One region of the Variovorax sp. GW821-FHT09B05 genome, then DNA from elsewhere that is predicted to be linked to it. Evidence: predicted binding sites of a transcription regulator. Region 1 holds the regulator's gene; each other region holds the start of a gene.
The links. Region 1 encodes HrcA, which represses chaperone genes, less so after heat shock. Its sites were predicted from a motif close to TTAGCACTCNNNNNNNNNGAGTGCTAA; they were not measured.

Region 1 (4,479 bases):
GCTCAACGGCTACCAGTCGCTGCACACCACGCTGGTGGGCCCGGCGGGCGTCAGCGTCGAATTCCAGCTGCGCACCGACGCCATGCACGTGGTGGCCGAATCGGGCGTGGCGGCGCACTGGCTCTACAAGGCCGCGGACCCGAGCACGGCCAGCAACGACCGCCTGGGCACCAAGTGGCTGCAGTCGCTGCTCGACATCCAGGACGAGACGCGCGACGCCGCGGAGTTCTGGGACCACGTCAAGGTCGACCTGTTCCCCGACGCCGTCTACGTCTTCACGCCCAAGAGCCAGATCATGGCGCTGCCGCGCGGCGCGACCGTGGTCGACTTCGCCTACGCGATCCACAGCAACATCGGCGACCACACCTCGGCCGCGCGCATCAACGGCGACCAGGTGCCGCTGCGCACCGAGCTCAAGAACGGCGACGTGGTCGAGGTGATCACCGCGCCGGTGTCCACACCCAACCCGGCCTGGCTCGGCTTCGTGCGGACCGGCCGTGCGCGCTCGAAGATCCGCCACTACCTCAAGACCCTGGCCCATGCCGAATCCGAAGGCCTGGGCGAGAAGCTGCTGGCGCAGGCCCTGCGCGCCGAAGGCCTGAGCAAGCTGCCCGAGGACGATGCGGAGCACCAGCCGCTGTGGGAAAAGCTGCTGCGCTTCACCGGCAACCGCACGCGCGCCGAGCTGCTGACCGACATCGGCCTGGGCAAGCGCATCGCGAGCATCGTGGCCAAGCGGCTGATGGCGCTCATGGCCGAGCTCGGCGAGCGTCCCGACGCGCTGCTGCTGAGCCGCGAGCGCTTCATCTCGCACGAAACCATCTCGCAGGGCGCCGTCACGCTCGACGGCAGCGAGAACTCCTCGGTGCGCTTCGCGCTGTGCTGCCGCCCGATCCCGGGCGACCCGATCGTGGGCTACCTCGGCCACGGCGAAGGCCTGGTGGTGCACACCGAGGCCTGCGGCGTGGGCCAGCGCCTGCGCCACAAGGACAGCGAACGCTTCTTCGCGGTCGAGTGGGCCGACGAACCGACGCGCGCCTTCGAAACCGGCGTGATCATCACCGTGCGCAACGACAAGGGCGTGCTGGCGCGCGTGGCCGCGACGCTGGCCGACGCCGAAGCCGACATCACCCACGTCGAGATGGCCGACGAGACGCCGCAGGATTCCACCGATCTGCGCTTCGTGATCGCGGTACGCGACCGCTCGCATCTGGACGCGGTGCTGCGCTCGGTGCGCCGGACCACCTCGGTGCTGTCCGCGGCGCGCACCGTTCCCGCGTCCTGAGTCCGCGCCGCGCCCGCGGCGCAGCCTCTATGCGGCGCCCGGCGCCGGCGCCGGATAGACGACCGACAGCAGCTCGACCTCGTGCGTGCCGCCCGGCGTGACGAGCTTCACCACATCGCCCTCCCGCGCCTTCAGCAGCGCCCGCGCGATCGGTGAGATCCAGCTGACCTGCGACTGCGCGCTGTCGGCCTCGTCGATGCCGAGGATCGTCACGCTGCGCTCGTCGCCGTTCTCGTCCGCATAGCGCACCGTGGCGCCGAAGAAGACCTGGTCGCTGCCGTGGTGCACCGAGGGATCGGTCACCTCGGCGATCTCGAGGCGCTTGGTGAGGAAGCGGATGCGGCGGTCGATCTCGCGCAGCCGCTTCTTGCCGTAGAGGTAGTCGCCGTTCTCCGAGCGATCGCCATTCTTGGCGGCCCAGTGCACGGCCTCGACCACCTTGGGCCGCTCCTCGTCCATCAGCTGCAGCAGCTCGGTCCGCAGCCGCGCATAGCCGGCGGGGGTGATGTAGTTCTTGCCGCCCGCGGGCAGCGGCGGCATCGCGCCGTCCGCACCGTCGTCGTCCGCGTCGGAATCGGTTTCCTTGGTGAATGCCTTGTTCAAGCGACGCCTCCGGAGATCGAAGAGAAGCGTGGCGTCCGCCCTGCGCGGACGAGCCTCGTACCCAAAAGAAAAGGGTCAACTCGTTTCCGAGTTGACCCTTGAAGAGTGGTGCGGCTGGCAGGAATTGAACCCACGACCCCTTGGTTCGTAGCCAAGTACTCTATCCAACTGAGCTACAGCCGCACAGCTTGCTATCATAGCATGTATTTTTGAGGCCTTTTCGATCCGTCGAAACAAATCTCAAAAATACGGGTGGTAGGCCGTGATGGGCTTGAACCATCGACCAACGGATTATGAGTCCGCTGCTCTAACCAACTGAGCTAACGGCCCACGTGGGCTCGATTCTATTCGCGCCGAAAAGGCGCCTTGCTACTTGCGGTGGCTCAGCGCGTTGCTGACCAGCTTGGAAGTGATGTCGACGATCTGGATCATGCGCTCGTAGGGCATGCGCGTCGGGCCGATCACGCCGAGCGTGCCCACGACCTGGCCGTCGACCTCGTAGTTGGCGCTGACAATGGACAGCTCCTCGACCGGCACCACCTGGCTCTCGCCGCCGATGAAAATGCGCACGCCCTCGGCCTTGCTCGACACGTCGAGCAGCCGCATCAGCTGCGCCTTCTGCTCGAAGAGCTCGAAGGCGCGGCGCAACTGCCCCATGTCACTCGAGAAGTCGCTGACCGCGAGCAGGTTGCGCTCGCCCGAGATCACGACGTCGTCCTCCTGCGATTCGCTCAGCACGTCAGAACTGACCTTCACGGCCGCCTGCATCAGCGCCGCGATCTCGCCGCGCAGCGTGTCGACCTCGGACTGCAGCCGGTCGCGCACCTGCTCGATCGTCAGGCCCGCGTAGTGGGCGTTGATGTAGTTCGCGGCCTCGACCAGCTGCGACTGCGAATAGTCGGCCTCCGGAAATATCACGCGGTTCTGCACGTCGCCTTCGGGCGAGACGATGATCACCAGCAGCCGGCGGTCCGACAGGCGCAGGAACTCGATCTGCTTGAACACCGACGAGCGCCGTGGCGCCATCACCACGCCGACGAACTGCGAGAGGTTCGACAGCAGGTGCGCCGCGTTGGCGATCACGCGCTGCGGCTGGTCGGGCGCGAGGCTCGGCGCGGCCAGGTGCTCGCGCTGCGCGGTGAGCATGGTGTCGACGAAAAGCCTGTAGCCGCGCGCCGTGGGCACGCGGCCGGCCGAGGTGTGCGGACTGGCGATCAGCCCGAGCGACTCGAGGTCCGACATGACGTTGCGGATGGTCGCGGGCGAGAGGTCCAGGCCCGAGGAGCGCGAGAGCGTTCGCGAGCCGACAGGCTGGCCTTCGGCGATGTAGCGCTCGACGAGCGTCTTGAGCAGCAACTTGGCGCGGTCGTCCAGCATTGCAAGATTTTAGTGTTGTAATTTGTAGCCATGACCTCTCCCTTTCGTCACGTCGCGCTGATCGGCAAATACCAGGCTTCCGGAGCCCGGTGCGGCGAGCGCGACAGCGTGATGGAGGGCATCGCGAGTTTTCTCGAATCCCAGGGCTGCAAGGTCTACGTCGAACAGCCGCGCGGCGACGACGAACCGGCCCAGGCCCTGCCCACCGGCGACCGCTACGAAGCCCTCACGGTCGAGCAGATCGGCCAGCAGTGCGACCTCGGCCTGGTGGTCGGCGGCGACGGCACCATGCTCGGCATCGGCCGGCAGCTCGCGGCCTTCGGCATCCCGCTGATCGGCATCAACCGAGGCCGGCTCGGCTTCATCACCGACATCCCGCTCGACAACTTCCAGGCCACGCTGATCCCGATGCTGGCCGGCGAATACGAGGAAGACCACCGCAGCCTGATGCACGCGCAGGTGATGCGCGACGGCGCCGTGGTGTTCGATGCGCTCGCGATGAACGACGTGGTGGTCAACCGCGGCGCGACCTCGGGCATGGTCGAGCTGCGGGTATCGGTGGGCAAGCATTTCGTAGCCAACCAGCGCGCCGACGGCCTGATCATCGCGTCGCCCACGGGTTCGACGGCCTATGCGCTGTCGGCCGGCGGGCCGCTGCTGCATCCGGCGGTGCCGGGCTGGGTGCTGGTGCCGATCGCGCCGCACACGCTGTCGAACCGCCCGGTGCTGCTGCCCGACGCCGACGAGATCGTGATCGAGCTCGTGGGCGGGCGCGATGCCAGCGCGAATTTCGACATGCAATCGCTGGCCTCGCTCGCGATCGGCGACCGCGTGGTGGTGCGCCGCTCCGATTTCCGGGTGCGCTTCCTGCATCCGCGCGGCTGGAGCTATTTCGACACCCTGCGCAAGAAACTGCATTGGAACGAAGGAGGTTCCTGAGATGGCGCTCAGACGCATCGCACTGCGCGATTTCGTGATCGTGCGATCCCTGGAGATCGACCTGTCCGACGGCTTCACGGTGCTGACCGGCGAAACCGGCGCGGGCAAATCCATCCTGATCGACGCGCTGCAGCTCGCGCTCGGCAACCGTGCCGATGCGGGCGCGGTGCGCGAAGGCGCCGAGCGGCTCGACGTGAGCGCGGAGTTCGACAACGACCCGGCCTTCGTGGCCTGGCTCGACGAAGGCGGCTTCGAGGCGGGCGATGCCCTGCTGC
Region 2 (4,479 bases), on a different contig from region 1:
ACGAGTTGGCCGCCACGACCAAGGACTTCAAGGTCTACTACAAGAAGGTCGACGGCAAGACGCCCACCAGCTACTCGATGGACCACTCGGCCGCGAGCTTCGTCTACGACCCGCAGGGCCGGCTGCGGCTGTACGCGCGCTACGGCGCCGGCGTGCCGCCGATGGTGGCCGACATCAAGACCCTGCTGGCGGCCTGAGCCGATGGCGCCCGGCACGGAGGTCGCGAGCCTCGCCGCAGCGATCGAAGCGGTCGAGCACCTGAAGACGCGCAAGGGCGCGTTCCGCATCGCGCTGATCCCGCCCGAGGTGCTGCGCGCGCTCAACGACGGGCTGATCGAGACCGTCAACCTCAACGAATTCCTCGCACTCGAACTGCCGCAGCTGGCGCGCAGCGTGGCGGGCCACATCGGCATCGACGCGGCGAGCGAGCGGCTGGTCGACACGCTGGCGATGCTGAGTGCCTTCAAGCCGATGCAGCGGCACGGCCACATCGCGCGGGCGCTGTACGACCTCGCCGCGCTGCACGACGAACGCGACGCCGTTGCGCACCGGCTCGCCACGCATGCCAGCGACGTCGCGCGCTGCTGGGCGGCGCAGTGGGTCACGCTGTCGCAATTGCCGCTGGCCGGGCAGCTCGAGGCGGTGCGGCGCTTCGCGGCCGATCCGCATTTCGGCGTGCGCGAGATCGCCTGGATGGCGGTGCGCGATGCGGTCGTCGGCCGGCTCGACGAGGCGCTCGCGCTGCTGCAGCCGTGGGTGCGCGATGACGATCCGAACATCCGCCGCTTCGCGAGCGAACTCACGCGCCCGCGCGGCGTGTGGTGCGCGCAGATCGAGGCGCTGAAGGCCGAGCCCTGGCGCGCGTTGCCGCTGCTCGAACCCTTGCGCGCCGACGGCAGCCGCTACGTGCAGAACTCGGTCGCCAACTGGCTCAACGACGCGAGCAAGACGCAGGCGGAGTGGGTCGACGGCGTGTGCGCGCGCTGGGTGAAGGAGTCGAACACGCCCGAAACGCGCTACATCGCCAAGCGCGCGCTGCGCACCCTCGCCAAGACCTCGGGGTGATTCGCCCATGAAAAAGCCCGGCGCGGGGCCGGGCTCGTTCGAAGAGGCGGAAAAAGTCGATCAGGCGTAGTCGGCCAGCGCCTTCTTCATCTTCTTCATCGCGGCCACCTCGATCTGGCGGATGCGCTCGGCGCTCACGCCATAGACCGCGGCCAGGTCGTGCAGGGTCATGCCGCCCGAGCCGTCGTCGTTGACCTTGAGCCAACGCTCTTCCACGATGCGGCGGCTGCGCGCGTCGAGGGCCTCGAGCGCGGTCGCGATGCCGTCGCTCGACAGGCGGTCGCGCTGCTGCGATTCGAGCAGCGCGGTCGGTTCCTGCGTCGCGTCGGCCAGGTAGGCGATCGGGCCGAAGGCTTCCTCGCCGTCGTCGTTCGGGCTCGGGTCGAGCAGCACGTCGCCGCCCGAGAGCCGGGTTTCCATCTCGAGCACTTCCTCGGGCTTCACGTTCAGGCGCGCGGCCATCTGCGTCACCTCGTCGGCGCTCAGCGTTTCGCGGTGCGTGCCGGTGTCGGCCGCGGCCGAGTCGGCCTTGAAGCCCTGCTTCATCGAGCGCAGGTTGAAGAACAGCTTGCGCTGGGCCTTGGTCGTCGCGACCTTGACCATGCGCCAGTTCTTCAGGATGTACTCGTGAATCTCGGCCTTGATCCAGTGCATGGCGTAGCTCACCAGCCGCACGCCCTGGTCGGGGTCGAAACGCTTCACGGCCTTCATCAGGCCGACGTTGCCTTCCTGGATCAGGTCGCCGTGCGGCAGCCCGTAGCCCAGGTACTGGCGGGAGATGGACACCACGAGGCGCAGGTGCGAAAGGATCAGCGCACCGGCCGCTTCGAGGTCGTTGTGGTCGCGCAAACGGCGGGCGAAGCCCTGCTCTTCCTCGAGGGTGAGCAGCGGCAGGCGGTTGGCGGCCGAAATGTAAGCATCCAGGTTACCCAGCGGGGGCACCATCGACCAGGGGTTGGCGACGGCGAGCTGGTTGGCAGAGGCTCCAGACAGGGATGTCATCAGGGGAAACTCCTTCGTATTGGCCATATTAGCACTCGGTTAGAGGGAGTGCTAAGGCAAGGGTTCCCCTAAAGTCTCTATCGGGCCGATAGGCAAGGGCTGTCGGCCGGCGGCCCCGAAGCACCTCGGTCTTGTCCGACTTGCAGCCGGCAAAGCCCCGTAAGCGGGTACTTACCAGCGGATGCCCAGTTTCAGCAGCAGCTTGGACACCACGAACAGCGGCCCGACCCAGAGGTATTGGATGTCTTCGAAGAACGAAGGTTTCCGTCCCTCGATCTTGTGGCCGATGAACTGGAAGATCCAGGCCACCACGAAGATGGCGGCGGAAATCGGCAACACAAGGCTGCCCATGGCATGGACCAGCGCCAGCAGGATCGCGGTCTGGATGCCCATCGCGAGCAGGAAGACCGGCGAGCGCAGCGTCAGGTAGTAGAGGAGGCTGGCCAGCAGGAAGGCGTAGGCGGCCCAGGGGTGGATCGCGAAGATCAGCCCGACCAGGCTGACCATGATCGCGGGGATCGCGACGAAGTGGATCAGCTCGTTGGTCGGGTGCCGGTGGCTCTGTTCGTAGTGGGCCAGCAGGCGGTCGACCTTGCGGTCGCTGGCGACCTCGGGCGCGTGGGCGGTGGCGGTGTGCGGCATGGCATGTCTCCGTGGCTCGTGCGGGCCGTTCGTTGCGGCCCGCGATGGAATCCGCCGATGGTGCCCCGCGCCGGCTTCGCTGGCAAGTGCTATATAAACAATAGCATTACACCGGGCGGCCATCGCGGGGATCGCCATGACTTCCGGCACTGTCGCGCCCTGGGTGCACCGCTAAGATGCGGCGCGTGGCTCCGCTCGATCCCTCTTCCTCCTCCACTCCCCCGTCCTCGGCGGCGCAGGCCGGCATCGCGCCGCGCGGCCGCACCGCGATCCTGGTGGTCGACGACCACGACCTGCTGCGGCTCGGCGTCTGCGCGCTGGTCCAGGCCCAGGCGACCTCCTCGGGCGCCGCGATCGAGGTCTACGAGGCCGGCAACGTCGCCGACGCGCTCAAGCTCTACGAGGCGCACCAGGACGCCATCGGCCTGGTGCTGCTCGACCTCGCGCTGCCCGACACCCATGGCCTGAGCGGCCTGGCCGAGTTCCGCCTGCGCTACCCCGAGGCCCGCATCGTGGTGCTCTCGGGCACCGGCAACAGCACTCTGGCGCAGGGCGTGCTGGCGCTGGGCGCGAGCGCTTTCCTGCCCAAGTCGGCCGACCTCAAGGAAGTGGTGAGCTTCATCCGCGCCTGCGGCCTGCTCGACCCCGATGCCGCCCAGTCGCCGCCGCCGGCCGTGCCGAAGGCGCTCACCGGCTATGCAGAGTTCGCCCACGCCAGCGCCTGGCAGGAACTCACGCCGCGCCAGATGCAGGTGCTGCAGTGGGTGCTCGAGGGCAAGGCGAACAAGGAGATCGCCCAGCTCGCCAACCTGAGCGAAGGCACGGTGAAGAACCACGTGTCGACCATCCTGCTGCTGTTCGGCATGCGCTCGCGGGCCCAGTTGATCAGCACCCTGCATTGAACGGCGCGCGGTGCTGAACGACCCGGCCGCCGACGTCGTTCTCGGCCAGCGCGTGCTGCGCGAACACGTCGCCTCGGTCTACGACACCTACAGCGCCTCGACGCTGACCCACCTGTGCTTCGTGGCGGTGTTCGGCGCCATCCTCTACGCGCAGCTGCACGACCCGCGGCTGCTGTTCTGGATGGCCGGCATGGTGCTGGCCGACATCTACGTCTTCTTCACGCCGCGCTGGTACCCGGCGCGGCCGGCCGTCGAGAGCCCGTACTGGGCGCGCAAGATCTCGCGCCTGGTCACGCTGGTCAGCATGGTCACGGCCGTCGTGCCCTGGCTGGTCGTGCCGGCCGGCAACCTGCCGATGACCTCGCTGCTGATGGCGGTCATCGTCGGCAGCTGCGCGCGTGCCTCGCAGTCGCTGTGGCCGCTGAAGCCGGCGCTGTTCGGCTACACGCTGCCGATGTCGCTGGGCATGATCACCGCGCTGGCCTGGCAGGGCGACGGGCTGCACCTGTTCCTGGCCGCGGCCGGCGCGGCCTACCTGATGCTGACCCTGCACGCGGGCATCCGCCAGCACCGGCTCCTGACCGACTCGCTGATGCTGCGCTTCGAGAACGAGGCGCTGGCCGCGCGCCTGGGCGAGCAGATCGCGGCCACCGAGCGCGCCAGCCTCGAGAAGACCCGCTTCCTCGGCACCGCCAGCCACGACCTGCGCCAGCCGCTGCATGCCATCGCGCTGTTCGGCGCGGCGCTCGAGAACGAACTGCGCAACCGCCCCGAAGGCCGCAATGCCGAACGGCTGATGCGCGCCGTGAACGCGCTCGGCGCCTCGCTCGACACCATGCTCGACGTCTCGCGGCTCGATGCCGGCGTG
Region 3 (4,479 bases), on a different contig from region 1:
AGGTGCCGCAGTCGGGGTTGTGATAGATCGTGATGTCGCTCATGGAAGGGAGGGATGTCGCTGGTGAGAAAGCAGATCAGCCGAAGCTCAGGCGCAGTGCGAGTGCGGCGAGGGTCAGGGCGAGTACGGGCACCGTCATGACGACACCCACCTTGAAGTAGTAGCCCCAGCCGATGGTGGTGCCCTTCTTCGCGAGCACGTGCAGCCACAGCAGGGTGGCGAGGCTGCCGATCGGCGTGATCTTCGGGCCCAGGTCGCAGCCGATGACGTTGGCGTAGACCATCGCCTCCTTCACCACGCCGGTGGCGCCCGAGGCATCGATGGAGAGCGCGCCGATCAGCACCGTCGGCATGTTGTTCATCACGGAAGACAGCGCGGCCGCCAGGAAGCCCGTGCCCAGGGCCGCGCCCCAGATGCCGCCTTGCGCGAACACGTCGAGCAGCGTCGAGATCTGCTCGGTCAGGCCGGCATTGCGCAGCCCGTAGACCACCAGGTACATGCCCAGCGAGAACACGACGATCTGCCAGGGCGCGCCGCGCAGCACCTTGCGCGTGGCGATGACCTCCCCGCGGGCCGCCACGGCCAGCAGCAGCAGCGCGCCAACGGCCGCCACGGCGCTGACCGGCACGCCCAATGGCTCGAGGCCGAAGAAGCCGACGAGCAGCAGCACCAGCACGACCCAGCCCGCGCGAAAGGTGGCCGGGTCGCGGATGGCATCGGCCGGGCGCTTCAAGCGGCTGGCGTCGTAGCGCGCGGGAATGTCGCGACGGAAATAAAGGAGCAAGGCCAGCAGGCTGGCTGCCACCGCCGCAAGGTTGACCGGCACCATCACCGCCGCATAGGCGTTGAAGCCGATCCCGAAGAAGTCGGCCGAGACGATGTTGACGAGGTTCGAGACGATCAGCGGCAGGCTCGCGGTGTCGGCGATGAAGCCGGCCGCCATCACGAAAGCCAGTGTGGTGGCCGGCGTGAAGCCCAGCGCCACCAGCATGGCCATCACGATCGGCGTGAGGATCAGCGCGGCGCCGTCGTTGGCGAACAGCGCCGAGACGGCCGCACCGAGCAGCACGATGAAGGCGAACAGCCGGCCGCCGCTGCCGCCGCCCCAGCGCGCGACGTGCAGCGCGGCCCATTCGAAGAAGCCGGCCTCGTCGAGCAGCAGGCTGATGACGATCACGGCGATGAAGGTCCCGGTGGCATTCCAGACGATCTGCCAGACCCGCACGACGTCGGGCAGATGCACCACGCCGAGGGCCAGCGCCACCAGCGCGCCCAGCGCGGCGCTCCATCCGATGCCGAGGCCGCGCGGCTGCCAGATGACGAGCACCAGGGTCGCGAGAAAAATGAGAACGGCGGTGAGCATGGGGCGAGGAAACGCTGCGGCGCCGACCGTCAGCAGTCGCAGGACGCGCCTTGCGCATCGACTTCGCAGGGCTGCCCCTGGCAGCAGTTCTCGCTCAGATAGGCCAGCAGCCCGTTCATCTGGTCGAACGAGGCGCGGTAGATCAGGTGGCGCCCCTGCCGCTCCTGCGACACCAGGCCCGCGCGGCCCAGCTCCTTGAGATGGAACGACAGGCCCGTGGCCGGAACGCCCAGCGTTTCGGTCAGCGCGCCGGGCGTCATGCCCTGCGGGCCGGCCACGACCAGCGCGCGAAACACACGCAGGCGCACGCTCTGCGCGAGGGCCATGAGGGAACGGATGACGGCTTCTTCTTCCATATTTCAATCATCGTTGAAATATTGAATCGTGGCAACCGACTTCCCGCGCAACCCGCCCCGGCGCTTGAAACCCCGGCGATTGCCCTTATGATTAGCACTCGCTGTGGTTGAGTGCTAACAAGCCTCGCCTCCAGTCGACGGGCAACCGGTCCTGCCGGATGGGCGCCCAAAAAACCACCACCCAGTTTCTTATCCAGGAGATGCAATGAAACTTCGTCCTTTGGCCGATCGCGTGATCGTCAAGCGTATCGACAGCGAAACCAAGACTGCCTCGGGCATCGTCATCCCCGACGCCGCCGCCGAGAAGCCCGATCAGGGTGAAGTCCTGGCCGTGGGCCCGGGCAAGCGCAATGACAAGGGCGACCTGTCGGCCCTGACCGTGAAGGTCGGCGACCGCGTCCTGTTCGGCAAGTACAGCGGCCAGACCGTCAAGGTCGATGGCGACGAGCTGCTCGTCATGAAGGAAGACGACCTGTTCGCGGTCGTCGAGAAGTAATCCACCCATCCCATTCGGAGTAAACAAACATGGCAGCAAAAGACGTCGTCTTCGGCGGAGAAGCCCGCGCACGCATGGTCGAGGGTGTGAACATCCTGGCCAACGCGGTCAAAGTGACCCTGGGCCCCAAGGGCCGCAACGTGGTGCTCGAGCGCTCGTTCGGCGCCCCCACCGTGACCAAGGACGGTGTGTCGGTCGCCAAGGAAATCGAACTCAAGGACAAGCTGCAGAACATGGGCGCCCAGCTCGTGAAGGAAGTGGCTTCCAAGACTTCGGACAACGCCGGTGACGGCACCACCACCGCGACCGTGCTGGCACAAGCCATCGTTCGCGAAGGCTTCAAGTACGTGGCCGCCGGCATCAACCCGATGGACCTGAAGCGCGGCATCGACAAGGCCGTGACGGCCCTGGTCGAAGAGCTGAAGAAGGCTTCGAAGCCCACCACCACGTCGAAGGAAATCGCTCAAGTCGGCTCGATCTCGGCCAACAGCGACGAAACCATCGGCAAGCTCATCGCCGACGCGATGGACAAGGTCGGCAAGGAAGGCGTGATCACCGTCGAAGACGGCAAGTCGCTGGACAGCGAACTGGACGTCGTCGAAGGCATGCAATTCGACCGCGGCTACCTGTCGCCCTACTTCATCAACAACCCCGAGAAGCAATCGGCGCTGCTCGACAACCCCTTCGTGCTGCTGTTCGACAAGAAGATCAGCAACATCCGTGACCTGCTCCCCACGCTGGAACAAGTCGCCAAGGCCGGTCGTCCGCTGCTGATCATTGCCGAAGAAGTCGAGGGCGAAGCCCTGGCGACGCTGGTCGTGAACACGATCCGCGGCATCCTGAAGGTCGTGGCCGTCAAGGCGCCTGGCTTCGGCGACCGCCGCAAGGCCATGCTCGAAGACATCGCCATCCTGACGGGCGGCAAGGTCATCGCCGAAGAAGTCGGCCTGACCCTCGAGAAGGTGACGCTGGCCGACCTGGGTCAAGCCAAGCGCATCGAAGTGGGCAAGGAAAACACCATCATCATCGACGGTTCGGGCGCTGCTGCCGACATCGAAGCCCGCGTGAAGCAAGTGCGCGTGCAGATCGAGGAAGCGACCAGCGACTACGACCGTGAAAAGCTGCAAGAGCGCGTGGCCAAGCTGGCCGGCGGCGTTGCAGTGATCAAGGTCGGCGCTGCCACCGAAGTCGAAATGAAGGAAAAGAAGGCTCGCGTCGAAGACGCCCTGCACGCCACCCGCGCTGCAGTGGAAGAAGGCGTGGTTGCCGGTGGTGGCGTGGCCCTGCTGCGCGCCAAGCAAGCCGTGGGCGACCGCGTGAAGGGCGACAACGCCGATCAGGACGCCGGCATCAAGCTGGTCCTGAAGGCCATCGAAGCCCCCCTGCGCGAAATCGTGAACAACGCCGGCGGCGAAGCCTCGGTGGTGGTGAACGCGGTGCTGGCCGGCAAGGGCAACTACGGCTTCAATGCCGCCAACGACTCGTACGGCGACATGCTCGAGCTGGGCATCCTGGACCCGACCAAGGTGACCCGCACCGCGCTGCAGAACGCCGCTTCGGTGGCCTCGCTGCTGCTGACGACCGAAGCCATGGTGGCTGACGCTCCGAAGGACGACGCTCCTGCCGGCGGCGGCATGCCCGACATGGGCGGCATGGGTGGCATGGGCGGCATGGGCATGTAATTGCCTCTCGCCCGGCGAGCGCTTCGGCGTTCGGCGGGCGGGTCGTTCAGACACAAAAAAGGCCGGGGTTCGCCCCGGCCTTTTTCTTTGGGCGCGCCGCTTCAGCCGCGCGCCCTGCGCCGCGGCCCCGCCGCGGTCGACGCCATGTCGATCGGCAGCGGCGCGTCGGCCTTGACCTCGCGCAGCACGATCGCCGAGCGCACGTGCGTCACGCCGGCCTGCTCGAACAGCGTGGTGTGCAGGAACTGCTCGTAGTGCTTGATGTCGGGCACCAGCACCGTGAGGATGTAGTCGGCCGGCCCGGTGGCCGAGGCACAGCGCACCACCTGCGGACTCGCGGCCACGGCACGTTCGAAGTCGCGCACCTTGGCCTCGCTGTGGCGGTCGAGGTTCACCTCGGTCACGGCCGCGAGGTTCAGCCCCACCTTCTCGCGGTCGACGATCACCGTGTAGCCGCGGATCACGCCGCTGGCCTCCATGTCCTTGATGCGGCGCCAGCACGGCGTGGGCGACAGCCCCACCGCGTCGGCGATCTGCTGCACGGTCTGGCGCGCGTCGCGCTGCAGTTCGTCGAGGATGCGC

Region 2: a site for HrcA is predicted at 2,096-2,122, ahead of rpoH (RNA polymerase sigma factor RpoH). Genes of this name have one in related genera too.
Region 3: a site for HrcA is predicted at 1,811-1,837, ahead of AC07RM_RS25455 (co-chaperone GroES). Genes of this name have one in related genera too.

Annotation. Positions count from the first base shown of each region.
Region 1 is NZ_JBWKPN010000016.1:188,787-193,265, forward strand. Features, by position in the region: gene AC07RM_RS32735 (RelA/SpoT family protein) at 1-1,285, shown strand, start outside; gene greB (transcription elongation factor GreB) at 1,313-1,888, opposite strand; tRNA gene AC07RM_RS32745 (tRNA-Arg) at 1,995-2,071, opposite strand; tRNA gene AC07RM_RS32750 (tRNA-Ile) at 2,142-2,218, opposite strand; gene hrcA (heat-inducible transcriptional repressor HrcA) at 2,258-3,265, opposite strand; gene AC07RM_RS32760 (NAD kinase) at 3,296-4,204, shown strand; gene recN (DNA repair protein RecN) at 4,206-4,479, shown strand, end outside.
Region 2 is NZ_JBWKPN010000019.1:25,650-30,128, reverse strand. Features, by position in the region: gene AC07RM_RS34580 (SCO family protein) at 1-197, shown strand, start outside; gene AC07RM_RS34575 (DNA alkylation repair protein) at 202-1,065, shown strand; gene rpoH (RNA polymerase sigma factor RpoH) at 1,126-2,067, opposite strand; gene AC07RM_RS34565 (Mpo1 family 2-hydroxy fatty acid dioxygenase) at 2,239-2,709, opposite strand; gene AC07RM_RS34560 (response regulator transcription factor) at 2,886-3,611, shown strand; gene AC07RM_RS34555 (sensor histidine kinase) at 3,622-4,479, shown strand, end outside.
Region 3 is NZ_JBWKPN010000010.1:225,744-230,222, forward strand. Features, by position in the region: gene arsC (arsenate reductase (glutaredoxin)) at 1-43, opposite strand, end outside; gene AC07RM_RS25445 (arsenic transporter) at 77-1,363, opposite strand; gene AC07RM_RS25450 (ArsR/SmtB family transcription factor) at 1,393-1,719, opposite strand; gene AC07RM_RS25455 (co-chaperone GroES) at 1,925-2,215, shown strand; gene groL (chaperonin GroEL) at 2,245-3,897, shown strand; gene AC07RM_RS25465 (Lrp/AsnC family transcriptional regulator) at 3,999-4,479, opposite strand, start outside.